3 regions of the Parazoarcus communis genome follow, and region 2 is predicted to be linked to each of the others. Evidence: predicted binding sites of a transcription regulator. Region 2 holds the regulator's gene; each other region holds the start of a gene.
What was found. The regulator FliA, encoded in region 2, starts transcription of late flagellar genes. The targets are predictions, from matches to a motif close to CTAAAGTTNNNNNNNNNNNNGCCGNTA.
Positions count from the first base shown of each region.

Region 1: CEW83_RS08150 (chemotaxis protein) is a predicted target of FliA. The motif match lies at 3,312-3,338, and genes of this name have one in related genera.
Region 3: CEW83_RS08290 (flagellin) is a predicted target of FliA. The motif match lies at 2,704-2,730, and genes of this name have one in related genera.

Region 1 is NZ_CP022187.1:1,789,814-1,795,301, reverse strand. Features, by position in the region: gene CEW83_RS08165 (CheR family methyltransferase) at 1-831, shown strand, start outside; gene CEW83_RS08160 (chemotaxis protein CheB) at 841-1,452, shown strand; gene CEW83_RS08155 (methyl-accepting chemotaxis protein) at 1,590-3,266, shown strand; gene CEW83_RS08150 (chemotaxis protein) at 3,404-4,372, shown strand; gene CEW83_RS08145 (chemotaxis protein) at 4,382-5,341, shown strand; gene cheY (chemotaxis response regulator CheY) at 5,369-5,488, shown strand, end outside.
Region 2 is NZ_CP022187.1:195,921-201,408, forward strand. Features, by position in the region: gene flhA (flagellar biosynthesis protein FlhA) at 1-1,079, shown strand, start outside; gene flhF (flagellar biosynthesis protein FlhF) at 1,265-2,719, shown strand; gene CEW83_RS00960 (MinD/ParA family ATP-binding protein) at 2,721-3,521, shown strand; gene CEW83_RS00965 (RNA polymerase sigma factor FliA) at 3,647-4,423, shown strand; gene CEW83_RS00970 (flagellar motor protein) at 4,444-5,184, shown strand; gene motD (flagellar motor protein MotD) at 5,206-5,488, shown strand, end outside.
Region 3 is NZ_CP022187.1:1,824,556-1,830,043, reverse strand. Features, by position in the region: gene fliD (flagellar filament capping protein FliD) at 1-437, opposite strand, end outside; gene CEW83_RS08295 (flagellar protein FlaG) at 466-894, opposite strand; gene CEW83_RS08290 (flagellin) at 972-2,612, opposite strand; gene CEW83_RS08285 (flagellin) at 2,801-4,441, opposite strand; gene CEW83_RS08280 (glycoside hydrolase family 99-like domain-containing protein) at 4,723-5,488, opposite strand, start outside.

The sequences.
Region 1 (5,488 bases), 1.6 Mb from region 2:
GCTGCGCGCGATCGCGAGTTCGAGTTTACGTCGGCCGATTTCGAGCGCATCCGTACCCTGATCCATCAGCACGCGGGCATTGCGCTGTCGTCGGCCAAGCAGGACATGGTCTACAGCCGCCTCGCGCGCCGTCTGCGCAGTTGCGGCGATCGCACGTTTGCGCAGTATCTGGCCAGACTCGAACGCGACCGGGCGGAGTGGGAGACCTTCGTCAACTCCTTGACCACCAACCTCACCTCCTTCTTTCGTGAAGCCCACCACTTCGACATCCTCGCCGATCAGCTCCGCCAGGTCGGCGAGAAGCGGACGATCCGGATCTGGTGCAACGCAGCCTCGACCGGGGAAGAACCGTATTCGCTGGCGATGACAGCGTGCGAGGCGTTCAACTCCCTCACGCCGCCGGTGCAGATCCTTGCCAGCGATATCGACACCTCGGTACTGGCGCACGGAGAGGCGGGCATCTACCGGCAGGATCGTATCGATCGCCTGTCCGACGCGCGCAAGAGCCGGTTCTTCACCCCGCGCAGTGGCGCTGACGCCGGGACGTTCGAGATCCGCCCGGAGCTGCGCCGCCTGGTCAGCTTTCGCCGCATCAACCTGCTGGACCCCATGTGGCCGGTGCAGGGACCGCTGGATGCGATCTTCTGCCGCAACGTGATGATCTACTTCGACAAGCCCACCCAGTACGGCATTCTCAAGCGCATCGTTCCGCTGCTGCGCCCCGACGGACAGTTGTATGCCGGGCACTCGGAGAGTTTCATGCACGCCGCAGACCTCGTGCGTTCGCGCGGGCGCACGGTGTACGTGCGGCTCGACTCGCCCTTGCGCTGAGGTGCCGGCGTGAGTCACTTTTTCGGCGCAACAGCGGGTGGCAGCATCGTCTTCATCGGCGCCTCGACCGGTGGCACCGAGGCGATCCGCGAAGTGCTTACGGGGCTGCCTGCGAGCATGCCCGCGATCATGATCGTCCAGCACATGCCGGAGATGTTTACCGGCTCCTTTGCGCGCCGGCTCGACGGCTTGTGTGCGCTGCGGGTCAAGGAGGCCGAGCACGGCGAGCGTGTCGAGCCCGGAACCGTCTACATTGCGCCCGGTCATTCGCACCTGAGCATTCGTCGCGGGGGGGCGGGTTTTCAGTGTGAGCTGGCGAAGTCCGATCCGGTCAATCGGCACCGGCCTTCGGTTGATGTGCTTTTTCACTCGGCGGCAGCGGTGCTTGGACGCGCTGCCGTCGGCGTGCTGCTGACCGGCATGGGGCGGGATGGTGCGGCGGGCCTGCTGCGCATGTCCCAGGGCGGGGCGTGGACGATCGCGCAGGATGAGGCTTCCTGTGTGGTGTACGGCATGCCACGCGAAGCAGCGCTGCTGGGCGCTGCGCGCGAAATCGTCAGTCTGACCGACATCGCAGGGCGTATTCAGGTGCGGCTTGCGGCCCAGGGCGCGGGCACCTGAGCGCTATTTCCGGTCATGTTGCGGATCAGGGCTAAAGAAGTGCTGGGTCCGCGCCGATAGCTGAAGACATTGAAGCTGCGCCGCAAGCGCGCGGCCTGTGATGAGATATGCGGCAGTGAGCGCGAGAGGAGAGGGAGATGAGGATGTGGTCGGTTTGCATCATGCTGGGCCTGCTGGCAGGCCTCGGAGGCGGCATTGTTGCCGCGATCGACCCGGCGCCGGCGTGGATTGCGATGACTGCACATGCGCTTGTCGGTGTTGCGGTCGCTGCGCTTGCCGCCATGCTGCTGAAGCTGCGTTTCGGCTCGCCGCTCGGTGACTTTGCCGCGACGCTGCGGAAAACCTACGAGGATGGCGATCTGTCGCGGCGTGCGGCGACGACGACCGGACCCCTGTCCGACTGCATCGAGCACTACAACCGCCTTATTGCGAGCTTTCAGGGCATCGTCGGCAAGGTGATCTACGACGCCCAGCGTGTGGCGGAAAAGGCCGAAACGCTGTCGTCGCTCGCTGCCGGCGTGGCCGAGGGATCGACGTCGCAACGCAGTGCGTCGGAACAGATGGCGCAGGCAGTCGAGGAGATGACGACCGGCGTGAATGCGATCGCCGGTCATGCGTCGCAAACGGCCCGGAATGCGCAGGAGGCACGGGAGTTGTCGATCGAGGGCGCACGGGTGGTGTCCAGCGCCTCTTCCGAGATCGACCTGATTGCCCGCTCGGTGGAGCAGTCCGCACAGGTGATCTCGGCGCTTGGCGAACGCTCGCAGGCCATCAGCGGCATCGTGAAGGTGATCCGCGAGATTGCCGATCAGACCAATTTGCTCGCCCTCAATGCGGCGATCGAGGCTGCGCGTGCTGGCGAGCAGGGCCGGGGTTTTGCGGTGGTCGCCGACGAGGTGAGAAAACTGGCGGAGCGGACGTCTGCTGCCACGAGTGAGATCGGCACGATGATCGCCGCCATCCAGACGGAAACCGGGGCAGCAATTGTTTCCATCAAGCAGGGCAGCGAGCAGGCCCGCGCCGGCGCCGAGCTTGCGCGTCAGGCGGCCAGTTCCCTTGAGCAGATCAATCGTGGCGCTCAGCAGACCATGGAGCGGGTGGATGAAATCGCGCAGTCCATCTCCCGGCAGGGGGATGAGGCCGACAAGGTGGTCGGAAACGTCCGCCAGATCATGAGCATGGTCGAGCGCAATGCCGACGGTGCGGCGAAGACGCTCGACGAGGCGCACGAGCTCGACAGCCTGGCGCTCAACCTGCACGAGATCAGCAACGTGTTCCGTCTCGGTGCCGAAGGCGAGAAGGCCATGGCCACCCACAAGATGATGCCCGCGATCGTTCAGCAGGCCGCGCGCGAACTCGGGCGGCTCATGGAGCAGGCGATTGCGGCAGGGCAGATCACGGCCGACGCCCTGTTCGACCAGGCCTCCCAGCCCATTCCCAATACCCGGCCGCAGAAATACACGACGCGTTTCGATGCATTCACCGACAAGCTGTTTCCCCGCGTTCAGGAGGCGATCCTGCAGAAGCACGGTGAAATCATCTACGCCATCGGCTGCGACAGGCGTGGCTACGTTCCAACCCATAACACGCGTTTTTCCCAGCCCCTGACCGGGGACTACGACAAGGACTTCGTCGGCAACCGCAGCAAGCGAATCTTTGACGATCCGGTGGGCAAGCGCTGTGGCGCGCATGAACTGCAGTTCCTGATCCAGACCTATCGCCGCGATACTGGCGAGATCATGCACGACATCTCGGCGCCGGTGTATGTTAATGGCCGCCAGTGGGGCGGATTTCGCATGGGCTATCAGGCTTGAAGGCTGCACTTGCCCCGGTGTCCGGGGCACAATGTCGGCCTCTTGCTAAAGTCTGATCCCTTCGGGTCGATACACTACACAACAGCGCTACCGGTCGCGTTGACCGGGCCAGCAGCCGCAAGCGTGCGGAGAACGAAATGTCCGAGTTACTGAAGAATATCGATGCCCGTACCCGCCTTGCGGGGACCAACAAGCTGGAGATCCTGCTGTTTACGCTGGGTACTGATCAAAACACAGGCCGGCGCGAGACTTTCGGCATCAACGTTTTCAAGGTGCGTGAGGTCATGCGTACGCCGGCCATCACTGCCGCGCCGGAGATGCCCGCATCGGTCGTGGGCATGGTCAGCCTGCGCGGCGCACTTGTGCCGGTGGTTGATCTGGCACGCTACGTTGGCGTGGGGGCCGACACGCCGCGCGACATCATGATCGTAACCGAGTACAACGGCCACACCCAAGGCTTCCTGGTCGAAGCGGTCGACACCATTCTGCGCCTGGACTGGTCGCAGATGCGGGTGCCGCCCGACATGCTGACCGCCAACATGGGCGGCCTGGTCACCGCCGTCACCGAATTGCCGGAGAACCGCCTGGTGATGCTGCTCGATGTCGAAAAGGTGCTGTCGGAGACGACCCGCTACGACGACAGCCACATGTTCAAGGACATCGCACCAATCGACAATGGCGGCGAACATCTGGTGCTGTTCGCCGACGATTCGTCGGTGGCGCGCAAGCAGATCTGCCAGACGCTCGATGTGCTCGGTGTGAAGTACATCTCGGCCGTAAACGGGCGTCGTGCGTGGGAAGAGCTCAAACTGATGGCTGCGCAGGCCGAAGCTGCCGGGCGGAAGGTGAGCGATACACTGAGCCTGGTGCTGACCGATGTCGAAATGCCCGAGATGGACGGATATATCCTGACCCGCAACATCAAGGGCGACCCGCGTTTCGAGGGCGTGCCGGTGGTAATGCATTCCTCACTGTCGGGCATGTCGAACCAGCAGCTTGGCAAGTCGGTCGGTGTGGATGAATACGTTCCCAAATTCGAACCGCAGCGCCTGTCGCAGACGCTGCGTCGCCTGATCAGCCGCAACGTGGCGCCGGTCAGGAAGTGAGGTGAATCAATGTTGAGTCTCGACCAGAAAGAAGATACCGCCCTGCTCGATTCGGTAGACGGCCGCACCATGCTGGCCGGCTCGAACCGCATGGAGATCCTGCTGTTTTCGCTCGGTACCAGCGAGACCTTCGGGATCAACGTGTTCAAGGTGCGCGAGGTGTCCAAGACGCCCTTCATCACCAAGGCACCCAACATGCCGCGCGGTGTGGAGGGGCTGATCTCCCTGCGTGGCAACGTCATTCCGGTGCTGTCCCTGGCCAAGATCCTCGGCCTGAGTGCGCCCGGCGATGCCCTCGGCGGCTCGATGATGGTGACCGAGTACAGCAAGCGCACCCTCGGCTTTCTGGTGAAGGAGGTCGACCGCATCATCCGCGTCGAATGGGACAAGGTGCGTACGCCTGACAACGTGTCGTCGAACAGTCAGAACTACATCACTGCGATCACGGAGCTGGCCGATGGCAAGCTGGTGTCGATCCTCGATGTCGAGACCATTCTGGCCAATACCTTCGGTGAGGCGATTGTCGGCAACATCAGTCCGCTGCATGGTGGCGATGACGTGAACGTGTTCTTCGTGGATGACTCCGCTGTTGCGCGGCGCAAGATCGCCGAGGTGCTCGACAAGCTGGGTGTCCGCCACAAGCATGCGCAGAACGGGCTCGAGGCGTGGACGCGGCTGGAAGGCATGGCAGCGCACGCCCAGCAGATGGGGCATCACGTCGGTGATGAGATCGATCTCATCATGGTCGATGCGGAGATGCCCGAAATGGACGGTTATGTGCTGACACGCAATATCAAGAACGACGGCCGCTTCGACGGAATTCCTGTCGTGATGCACTCCTCCCTGTCATCGGAAGCGAATCGGGCGATGGGGAAAAGGGTCGGTGTGGATTCATACGTGGCAAAATTCGACGCTGATGTTCTCGCCGAGACCTTGCGGCCGCTGCTCCAGCGCGCACGCCAGGCTTGATCGTGAACGGGCACAACGGAGAATGAGATGGCTGACCCAAAACTGAAATTTCTGGTCGTGGATGATTTCTCGACCATGCGCCGCATCGTGCGCAACCTGCTCAAGGAGTTGGGTTACACCAATGTCGACGAGGCTGAAGATGGCGTG
Region 2 (5,488 bases):
CGCAGGCGGCTGCGGCGCAGCAGCCGGCCGAATCGCAGGAGGCAAGCTGGAACGATGTGGCGCCGGTCGATGTGCTCGGGCTGGAGGTGGGTTACCGCCTGATTCCGATGGTGGACAAGGGGCAGGATGGTGAACTGCTCAAGCGCATTCGCGGCCTGCGCCGCAAGTTTGCGCAGGAGGTGGGGTTCCTGTCCTCGCCGGTGCATATTCGCGACAACCTCGAGCTCAAGCCCAATGCTTACCGGATTGCGCTCAAGGGGGTCGAGATCGGCACTGGCGAAGCGTATCCGGGGCAGTTCCTGGCGATCAATCCGGGTCGTGTGTCGGGGCCGCTGAGCGGTCGCGAGACCAAGGATCCGGCCTTCGGCCTGCCTGCATTCTGGATCGAAGGCGGCGGTCGGGAGCAGGCGCATGCGCTCGGATACACGGTGGTCGACGCGAGCACGGTGGTGGCGACCCACCTCAATCACGTCATCCTCAACCATGCCGCCGAGCTGCTCGGGCGGCAGGAAACCCAGTCGCTGCTCGACCATATCGGCAAGGACGCGCCCAAGCTCATCGAGGATCTGGTGCCCAAACTGCTGTCGGTTTCCACCGTGCAGCGGGTGTTGCAGAACCTGCTCGACGAGGGCGTCAATATCCGCGACATGCGCAGCATCATCGAGGTGCTGGCCGAACATGCGCCGCGCATTCAGGATCCGGTCGAGCTCACCGCGAAGGTACGCGAGGCGCTGGGGCGCGCGATTGTCCAGAGCCTGTTCCCGGGCAATGCCGAAGTGCAGGTGATGTCGCTCGAGCCCGGTCTCGAGCGCATCCTGCTGCAGGCCATGAGTGCGAGCGGCGAGGGCGGGGCGATCGAGCCGGGTCTGGCCGACACCCTGCTGCGTCAGACGGCGCAGCTTGCCCAGCGCCAGGAAGACATCGGCCTGCCGCCGGTGCTGCTGGTTCCGGCGCAGCTGCGCATGCTGCTGTCGCGCTTCCTGCGCCGTGCCGTGCCTTCGCTGAAAGTCATCTCCAATGGCGAAGTGCCGGAGTCGCGCACCATCCGCATCACCGGCATGGTCGGCACTCCGACCTGATCGAACGCCCGTCGCGCAGCCCCCCAGGGCTGCGTGCTGCGCCTGACAGCGGCAAGCGCCTTATGACTTTCCGGCAAGGGGAATAAGCGGGGGAAAACCGGTTTATTCCGCCCATGCCGCACAACCGGTCCGCCGCATAATCGTCTCCAGGATGCGCGCAAAGCGCTGTAGTCGGGAGATTCATCATGAACGTTAAGCGCTACTTTGCTCCAACTGCCCGTGAGGCACTGCGAGCCTTGAAGGAAGAGCTCGGTGCCGATGCCATCGTACTGTCCAACCGGGCAGTCGAGGGTGGGGTCGAGATTCTGGCGCTGCCTGCCGATGCCGTGGGTGCGCTGCAAAGCGTGCGCCCGGCGCCTGCTGCTCCGCGTGCGCCCGCTCCGGCGCCGACGCGCCAGATGGCGGCACCGATCGATGATGAAGACTTTCACCTCAGCCTGTCGGGGCTGGCCGCCGGCGTGGTGCCGCGCAGTGCTGCCCCGCAGCCGCCACGGCGCAACCCCGATCCGGTGATGCGCCCCTTCAATCCGCCGCGTATCGATACCAGCGCGCCCGCACCGCGCAGCAATGCAGCGCCGGCACCGGAGCGTGCAGCCGTGATGCGCTCGCGGGTGACGGTGGAAGACGGTGGTCGCCAGGCTGCGCCCGTCGTTGAGCGTCCGTCCGCTCGCGCCGCCGAAGACGCCCGTGTGCGGGAATTGCAGGAAGCCAATAACAAACTGATGGCCGAGCTGACGGGCATCCGCGGCATGATCGAACGCCAGCTCGCAGGCTTTGCCTGGGGTGAAACCCGCCGCCATGCACCCGCCCGCGCGGCCATGCTCGGAGAACTGCTCGAAGCCGGCTTCTCCGGTACGACCGCCCGCCAGCTGGCGGAAGCGATTCCGGAGGATGCGACGCCCGATCAGGCGCATGCCGTCGTGCGTGCCATGCTCGACCGCAAGCTCAATGCGCGCTCGACCGACGATGACCTCATCGATCGCGGCGGCGTCTATGCGCTGGTGGGCCCCACCGGTGTCGGCAAGACCACGACCACCGCCAAGCTCGCTGCACGCTGCGTGCTGCGTCATGGTGCAGGCAAGTTGGCGCTGATCACCACCGACGGCTACCGGATCGGGGCGCAGGAGCAGCTGCGGATCTATGGCCGGATTCTCGGCGTGCCGGTGTTCTCGGTGCGCGATGCAGCCGACCTGCGTCAGACCCTTGGCGAGCTGCGCAACAAGCACATCGTGCTTATCGACACCATGGGCATGAGCCAGCGCGACCGCATGGTGGCCGAGCAGGCGGCCATGCTCAGCGGCGCCGGCGACGTCCGCCGCCTGCTGCTGCTCAACGCAACCTGCCGCGGCGACACGCTGGACGATGTCGTGCGTGCCTACGCCGGTCCCGATCTGGCGGGCTGCATCTTTACCAAGGTGGACGAGGCCGCTTCGCTGGCACCGGCCATCGACGTCGCCGTGCGCCGCGCCCTGAATGTGTTCTACGTGACCAATGGCCAGCGCGTGCCGGAAGATCTGCACCTTCCAAACCGCGCCTACCTCCTTCATCGCGCTCTGCGCGAGCAGGGGGGCGAGTCACCCTGGCATCTCAACGGGGATGAGGCCGGCATGATGCTCGCAGCTGCGGGCCAGGGAGCCTGACATGATCGACGGACGCGAAGACCAGGCGGCGGGACTGCGGCGTTTGTTCCGTAACGCACCACCGGGCGTGGTGGCGCTGTATGCTACCGGTCGCTATCGCACGCACAATGCGGTGCGTGCTGCCCATCGCATTGCCGGCCATGCGCACCGCGTGCTGCTGCTCGACGAGGCGACCGGCGACGAGGCCCTGACCGCTGCACTGGACCTGCCGGCGGGCCCGGATCTGTTGCAAATGCTCGATGGTCGGCTGACGCTTGCCGGCCTGCTGCAGCCGGTGCCCGGTCTGCTCGGACGTGTGCCCGCTGCCGCCGCTGCACTGGCCTTGCCCCTGCTCGACGATGCGCGTCGCGCATGTCTGGTCGAAGCGCTGCGGGTCCTTCATCGTCATGCCGGGTTCGTGCTGATCCACGCCGGTCAGAGCTCGGCCAGCGACCCGTCGCCCTTTGTGCATGCGGCGCCGCGTCGGCTGCTGGTCGCAGAGGCGAGCGCGAGTGGCGCGACCGAAGCCTATCAAGTCATCAAGCAGCTCGCGGCGGCCGGTGCCGGGTCGCTGCACGTGGCCGTCTGCCGTGCCCGCAACCGGGCCGATGCAGAGCGCTTCTTCTCCAGCCTTCAAGGCCTGGTGCGCCGCCATGTCGGCGTGCCGCTGGCATGGCTGGGCGAAATCGAGCGCGACGACATCGCAGAAGGCCTGTCGCAGCCGCAGTCGATGTCCTCGCCGCGCGAGCCGGAGGCCGCGTTCCTGCGTCGTCTCTCGGTGATGGCACGTAGCCGGCCGGACGGGCAGGTGCGCAGGGAGTGAGTATTGTGATGCCGCTGACCTATCCTGCTAGCAATGCGAACGCCAGTGCGGGAAAATGGACCTCCTTGAACGCGCCAGCGGCCGCGCCCGATCGGTCGCGCCGCAAAAAGATACAGGTCCAATGGATGTACGACGCTGACGGACAACTTGATACCGATCACCTGGTGGTGTCCTACGCGCCGCTGGTCAAGCGCATTGCCTATCAGCTCATGGCCAAGCTGCCTGCGAGCGTTGACGTCGAGGATCTGATCCAGAACGGCATGATGGGCTTGCTCGATGCGATCGGTCGTTTCGAGGAAGGCATGGGGGCGCAGTTCGAGACCTACGCGGTCCAGCGCATCCGCGGCTCGATGCTCGATGGTCTGCGCGAGAACGACTGGGTGCCGCGCAGCCTGCGCCGCGACATGCGCCGCATCGAATCCGCCATCAACGATCTCGAGCAGCAGAATGGTCGCGCACCGAGCGAGACCGAGCTCGCCGAGTCCCTCGGCGTGTCGCTGTCCGAGTATCAGCACATGCTGCAGGAGGCGCGCGGTCACCAGCTCGTCTATTTCGACGACTTTGCCCGTGACGAAGGCGAGGATTTCCTCGAGCGTCATTTCGGCGAGCATGAAACCAACCCGCTGGAACTGCTCGAGAGCGCGGATAACCGTGCCAGCCTGGTGCGCGCCATCGAGGCGCTGCCCGAGCGCGAGAAGATGATCATGGCGCTCTACTACGACGAAGAGCTGAACCTGCGCGAGATCGGCGAGGTGCTGGGTGTGACCGAGTCGCGCGTGTGTCAGCTCCACAGCCAGGCCATTGCGCGCCTGCGTGTGCAGGTGGTCGGGGCTCGCCCGGCGGGCAGCACGCCCGGTGCGCGGCGCGGTCGCCCGCCCAAGAACCCGCCCGCAGGGGCCTGACGGCCACAGGATGGAATCCAATGGATAGCATCAGCCTCGTTGGCATCGCGCTCGGACTTGCCGCCATCCTCATCGGGCAGGTTCTCGAGGGTGGGCACCTGTCTTCGCTGATGCAGCCCACCGCATTCCTGATCGTGGTCGGTGGCACTGCCGGTGCGGTCATGCTGCAAAGCCCGCTGCGCGTTTTCGTCGACGGCCTCAAGATGGCCAAGTGGGTGTTCGTGCCGCCGATGAGCAGCCATGAGGCCATCATCGAGAAAGTGTCGGCGTGGAGCACGGTTGCGCGCAAGGAAGGCCTGCTCGTACTCGAAGGGCAGATTGACGGTCTGAATGATCCCTTCATGCAGCGCGGCCTGCAGATGCTGGTCGACGGTGTCGAGCCGGGGCGCCTGCGCGAAGTGCTCGAGGTCGAGATCGATACCTGGGAAGGGCAGCTCAAGCAGAAGGCCAAGATCTGGGAAGGCGCCGGCGGTTACGCGCCGACGATCGGGATTCTGGGTGCGGTGCTGGGCCTGATCCACGTCATGGAAAACCTCTCCGATCCATCCAAGCTCGGCGCCGGCATTGCGGTCGCCTTTGTTGCGACCATCTACGGTGTCGGGCTTGCCAACCTGATTTTTCTGCCGATCGCCAAGAAGCTGCAGGCCCATATCGGGACCATGGTGTCCCAGCGCGAGATGTTCGTTGATGGTCTGGTGGGCATCGCGAGCGGTGACAATCCGCGGATCGTCGAGAGCCGCATGCAGGGCTACGTGGTCTGACGGGCCACAGCGGAACCCGCCATGGCACGCAGACGCAAGGCTCCTGAAGAACACGAAAACCACGAACGCTGGCTGGTGTCCTACGCCGACTTCATCACCCTGCTGTTTGCGTTCTTTGTCGTGATGTACTCGCTGAGTTCGATCAACGAGGGCAACTACCGGGTGTTGTCCGATTCACTGGTGCAGGCTTTCCGCAGCATCAACGTGAACGAGAGCGGACAGCAGATCATCATGCCGCCGATCGCCGTGGTGACGGGCCCCATTTCGCCGGCCCTGCAGAAACCCAAGGTGCAGGCCCCGACCG
Region 3 (5,488 bases), 1.6 Mb from region 2:
CGGGCGGGAACGTCGTCTACGAAGACGTTCGACCCACCGGAATCAGTGACGGTGCCGTAATCGATGGTGATCTTGCCGGCGGATGGAACGAAGCTGGTATCCGTCGGGGTGGACACGCGTTGGATCTTTGCCATCTGCATGACTTCGACGCTGTAGCTGCCCGACGCCGCGCCTGCTTTCGGACTTGCGGTGAAGCCATCGCCGGACACCGCCGCCTTGGCGGCCGTGAAGGTGTCGGTCTTGGCCAGTGCATTCGTGGCGGTTTGCAGCGAGGAGAGCGCGCTCTTGATCTGGCCGTATCCGGAGAGTTTCGCCTGATAACTGGCCTCCTTGTTGGCAAGAATGCTCAGCGGGCGACTTTCGATCGTCATCAGCTGGCTGACCAGCGATTCGATGTCCAGTCCTGAGCCTACGCCCGTTGCGGTGATGCCGGCCATTTCGTTCTCCTGCTGAACGTGTGACTGCTCAGGCCTTCTGTTGCAGCAACAATCCCTGCAAGTTGTCCAGTGCCTTCGCGATGGTGATGATCTCTTCCGAGGGGATTTGCCGAATGACTTCGTCGGTACTGGCGTCCACCACTTTCACGATGGTCTTGCCGGTGTCCTCGTCTATCGAAAAAAGCAAATCCTGTGCCACGGGAGTAATTGCATTTCTGACTTCCTCCATGGCCCGCTGGACATCCTCTAGAGACGAGGGCATCCGTGATTTGGACTGATCAGCCGAAGTGGAGGCCTCCACACTTGATGCGACAGGCGCGGTGCCCTCCGCGCCCGGTTGCACTTGGATCTCCTGACCCGGCCCCTGCCCGGCGACAGGTGTATCCGCCGTGCCTGGTGGACGAGCGCTGGGCTGCATTGTCGGCGGCAGCGAGCTGTTTACAACGGAGATACTCATGATTGTCTCCCTCAAGAGAATGCGGCGCGATGCTCTTGCGAACTTCGCGCCGCGCACATTACGTTAGGCTACTCCGCTTAGCCGAGCAGCGAAAGCACGTTCTGCGGCAAGGCATTGGCCTGTGCGAGCATTGCCGTACCAGCCTGCTGCAGGATCTGCGCACGGGTCAGGTTCGAGGTCTCGGCCGCGAAGTCCGTGTCGCGAATCCGCGAACGTGATGCCGACAGGTTCTCTGAGGTCGCCTGCAGGTTGCTGATCGTGCTCTCGAAGCGGGACTGCAGTGCGCCGTAACGTGCGCGTTGCGAGTTGACCGCTGCCAGTGCGGAGTCGACCATCGCCAAGGTGCGGTTCGACGCCTCCACCGTGCTCACGTCAAGCTTGTCGATGGCTTGCAGTTGGCCGCCGTAGGTGCCGGATGCGGTGGTGATATCGGTTGCGTTCCCGGTGGTCAGCGTGAAGGACTTGTCCGAGTCGAGAATCACCTGGCCCGAGACCCATGCGCCGTTGGCGGCAGCCCATGCGCCGGTGTTGCCCGCAGCGGTGAGTGTTGTCGACAGCGTACTTGCGGTGGTCTGGTCTCCGTCGAGGACCGTGACGTCTTCGATCGTCAGGTTGGCACCCGAAGCCGAGTCGTTCATGATCCGCACGTCCTTGCCTGCTTCGCTGGTCAGCTGGATACCGAACTGACCGTTGTCGGTTTCGACGATCTTGGCCGTGAAACCGGTCTTGCCGGAGACGTCGTTGAAAGCCTGCACGGCGGCATTGAGCTGGCTGGCTTGTCCCGCAGCCGAGCCGGACGCGGTGCCACCCACCGAGAACGATACGGTGGTGAAGGAGGTCGGATCTGCGCCGGTAGTCGTGTCGGTGGCGATCAGGAATGAGTAGCTGGTGCTCTGCTGGAAGCCGGCAGCGCCGCTGGCAGCGTCGTCCGCACCCAGGATGAAGGAGGTCGTTGCCGTTGCCTTCACGCCAGTTTCGGCCTGGTTGATCTTGGCGGCGATCTGCTCCGCGCTGGAGCCGGCGGCATAGGTGATGTCCTTGCTGCCCAGGCTGCTGGAGATGGTGATCGTGTCCCCTGCAATGACCGAGGTGTTGCCGTCAGAGCCGGCAGTTGTGAGTTTGCCGTCCGCGTTGGAGGTGCCAACCACGAGGTCGCCGACACCATTGGGCGAGTTGGTCGAGGCAGCGAGGCCGCCGATGCGGTAGTTGCCGTATGCGTTGGTCTGGAAGTTGCCCGAGGTCGCGGTGATGGTCTGGTTGGCATTTGCGCCGACCTGGAACTGCGCCGAGGTGAAGGAGCCGTCAAGCAGCTTCTGGCCGTTGAACTCGGTGTTGGTGGAGATACGCTGCAGCTCTTGCGTGAGCTGCTGCACTTCAGAGTTGATTGCTGCACGGTCACCGGACGAGTTGGTGGCGTTGGCCGACTGCACTGCGAGTTCGCGGATACGCTGGAGGATGTCGCCGGACGATTGCAGTGCCGATTCAGCAGTCTGCGACAGCGAGATACCGTCGTTGGCATTGCGGCGAGCCTGGTCGAGGCCGCGGATCTGAGCGGTGAAACGCTCGGAAATCGCGAGGCCGGCAGCGTCGTCCTTGGCGCTGTTGATGCGAAGACCCGAGGACAGGCGGGTGAGCGACTGCTGCAGCGAACTCGACGTCGTGTTCAGGTTACGTTGCGCATTGAGCGAGGCAACGTTGGTGTTGATGACTTGGGCCATGGTAGATCTCCTGGTTCAGCTAGTTGTTCACACGCCAGGGTGTCCGCTTGTCGGGGCTGGCACCGAGCAATTCATTTGCTCTTGCTTCAATTAACGTCACGCGTCCAGAAAACTTTAGGCGATTTGAAAAACATTCGGGGCTGCACTTGGCAGCCCCGATGATGTGAACGACCCGACTTCGGGAAACTTTACTGCAGCAGCTGGAGCACCTGTTGCGGCAGCTGATTGGCCTGCGCCAGCATGGCGGTGCCGGCCTGCTGGAGGATCTGGGCACGGGTCAGGTTGGCGGTTTCCGCGGCGAAGTCTGCATCCTTGATTCGCGAGCGTGAGGCCGAAAGGTTCTCGGACGTGCTCTGCAGGTTGGTGATGGTGCTCTCGAAGCGGGACTGCAGTGCGCCGTATCGTGCGCGCTGGTTATTGACTGCCGCCAGCGCGGAATCGACCATTGCCAGGGTGCGGTTCGAGGATTCCACGGTACTGACATCGAGCTTATCCACGCTTTGCAGCTGACCGCCGAAGGTGCCGGCTGCCGTGGTGATGTCCGTGGCATTGCCCGTACTCAGGGAGAATGATTTGTCGGAGTCGAGAATGACCTGGCCGGTCACCCATGCGCCACTCGCTGCGGCCCATGCTCCGCCGTTCCCGGCTGCAGTGAGCGTCGTCGCCAGCGTGCTGGTCGTGGCGGTATTGCCGTCGAGTACCGTGATGTCTTCAATCGCAAGATTCGCACCGCTTGCCGAGTCGTTCATGACCCGGATATCCTTGCCGACCTCGCTCGTGAGCTGGATGCCGAACTGGCCGTTGTCAGTCTCGACGATCTTGGCCGTGAATCCGGTCTTGCCCGAAACGTCGTTGAATGCCTGCACCGCCGCGTTGAGCTGGCTTGCCTGCCCTGCGGACGTACCCGATGCGGTGCCGCCGACCGAGAACGAAACGGTGGTGAATGAAGTCGGGTCTGCGCCGGGGCTGCCATCCGTTGCGAGCAGGAAGGAGTAGCTGGTGCTCTGCTGGAAGCCGGCTGCGCCGCCACCCGCGTCGTCCGCGCCGAGGATGAAGGACGTGTTTGCCGACGCCCTGACGCCGGTTTCGGCCTGATTGATCTTGGCGGCGATCTGCTCTGCGCTCGATCCCGCCGAGTAGGTGATGTTCTTGCTGCCGAGTGCGCTCGACACGGTGATCGTATCGCCCGCGACGACCGAGGTGTTGCCGTCGGCGCCCGCGGTGGTCAGTTTGCCATCCGCGATCGCTGTGCCGACGACGAGGTCGCCGACCCCGTTTGGCGAGTTGGTTGATGTGGCCAGCCCGCCGATGCGGTAATTGCCATAAGCATTGGTCTGGAAGTTGCCCGAGGTCGCGGTGATGGTCTGGTTGGCGTTGGCGCCAACCTGGAATTGCGCTGAAGTGAAGGAGCCATCGAGCAGCTTTTGCCCGTTGAACTCCGTATTGGTGGAGATGCGCTGCAGTTCTTGCGTCAGCTGCTGCACTTCCGAGTTGATTGCGGCGCGGTCACCCGCAGAGTTCGTGGCGTTGGCCGACTGGATGGCAAGTTCACGAATCCGCTGAAGGATGTCGCCGGACGATTGCAGTGCGGATTCAGCCGTTTGCGACAGCGAAATGCCATCGTTGGCATTGCGGCGGGCCTGGTCCAGACCGCGGATCTGCGAGGTGAAACGTTCCGAGATTGCAAGACCGGCGGCGTCGTCCTTGGCGCTGTTGATGCGCAGTCCGGAGGAGAGGCGTTGCAAGGACGTCGACAGTGAGTTCTGCGAAACGTTGAGGTTGCGTTGCGCGTTGAGCGATGCAACGTTGGTATTGATTACCTGTGCCATTTTTTGCATCTCCTTCAGTCAGGTTCGGAGGTTGCTCGGACCGGCTGGATGTGAGGAATATCGTTCCGGTCTCCGAGCCTTCTGAGGCTGATAAAGCGAGATGCGTGCCAGGTGAAAATTGTTTCGATATTTCAATTTCTTAAGTGATTTTGCAGGGGCTTCGCGGCAAGTCTTGCCGGCTTGCCGCCGAGTACCGGCAGCAGTTTGCCGGCAAGGCGGCAATGTGTCGGCCCAAAGGAACCGTAACCGGCAATGCGGGCGGCTGTGTCAGCTTCATTCCGTCAAGCCGGTACGGCCCACGAGTCGACCCATTTCGGGAGCTGGCCCGGGCTGCTCCACGCTTGCATAACGGCTGCACGAAGGGCGTTGCCCTCCCGCTCGAGCGTTTCGCGCTCGCCGGTGCGTTCAACAATGGCTGTCACCCATCGCGAGGCGGTGTTGGGAAGCAGTGTGACCGGGAGTCCGCATTGGTAGGGCACGATGTCGGTGGCGAGCACCGGTACGCCGACTGCGCCGTATTCAAGCAGGCGCAAATTGCTCTTGCACTCATTGAAGCGGTTCAGTGCGAGGGGGGCAACAGCAAGGTCGAGATCGAGTGCCGCGAGGCTTGCCGGGTAATCCGCGAACTTCACGCCAGCGTGAAACTCGGCCAGATGAGGCTTGATGTCCTCGAGACACATGCCGAAGAACACCCAGTCGACCTTGTCAGCCGTCGCCGCCACGACGTCGCGAATGAGCGCGAGATCGCCTGCGTGGCTGACGCCGCCGGCCCAGCCGACCCGCAATCGGTCGCCGCGGATACGCTCCGAAGCGGCACGAGGCAGCCAAAGCGCGGGGTCGAGGACGTTGGGCACGCAGCGCACGTCATCATGCAGGCCGCGAAAGGCATCCGCCAGCGCAGGGGTGGAAACCGTTACCGTATCGGACAGTCGGCAGGCTTCGCGGACGCGACGACTGATGTCGGGCCACACATTGCGAGCATGGATGTTGCTGCTCGGCAGTTCCATCAGGAGATCGTCGAAATCCATGACGACACGGAGCGGCAGG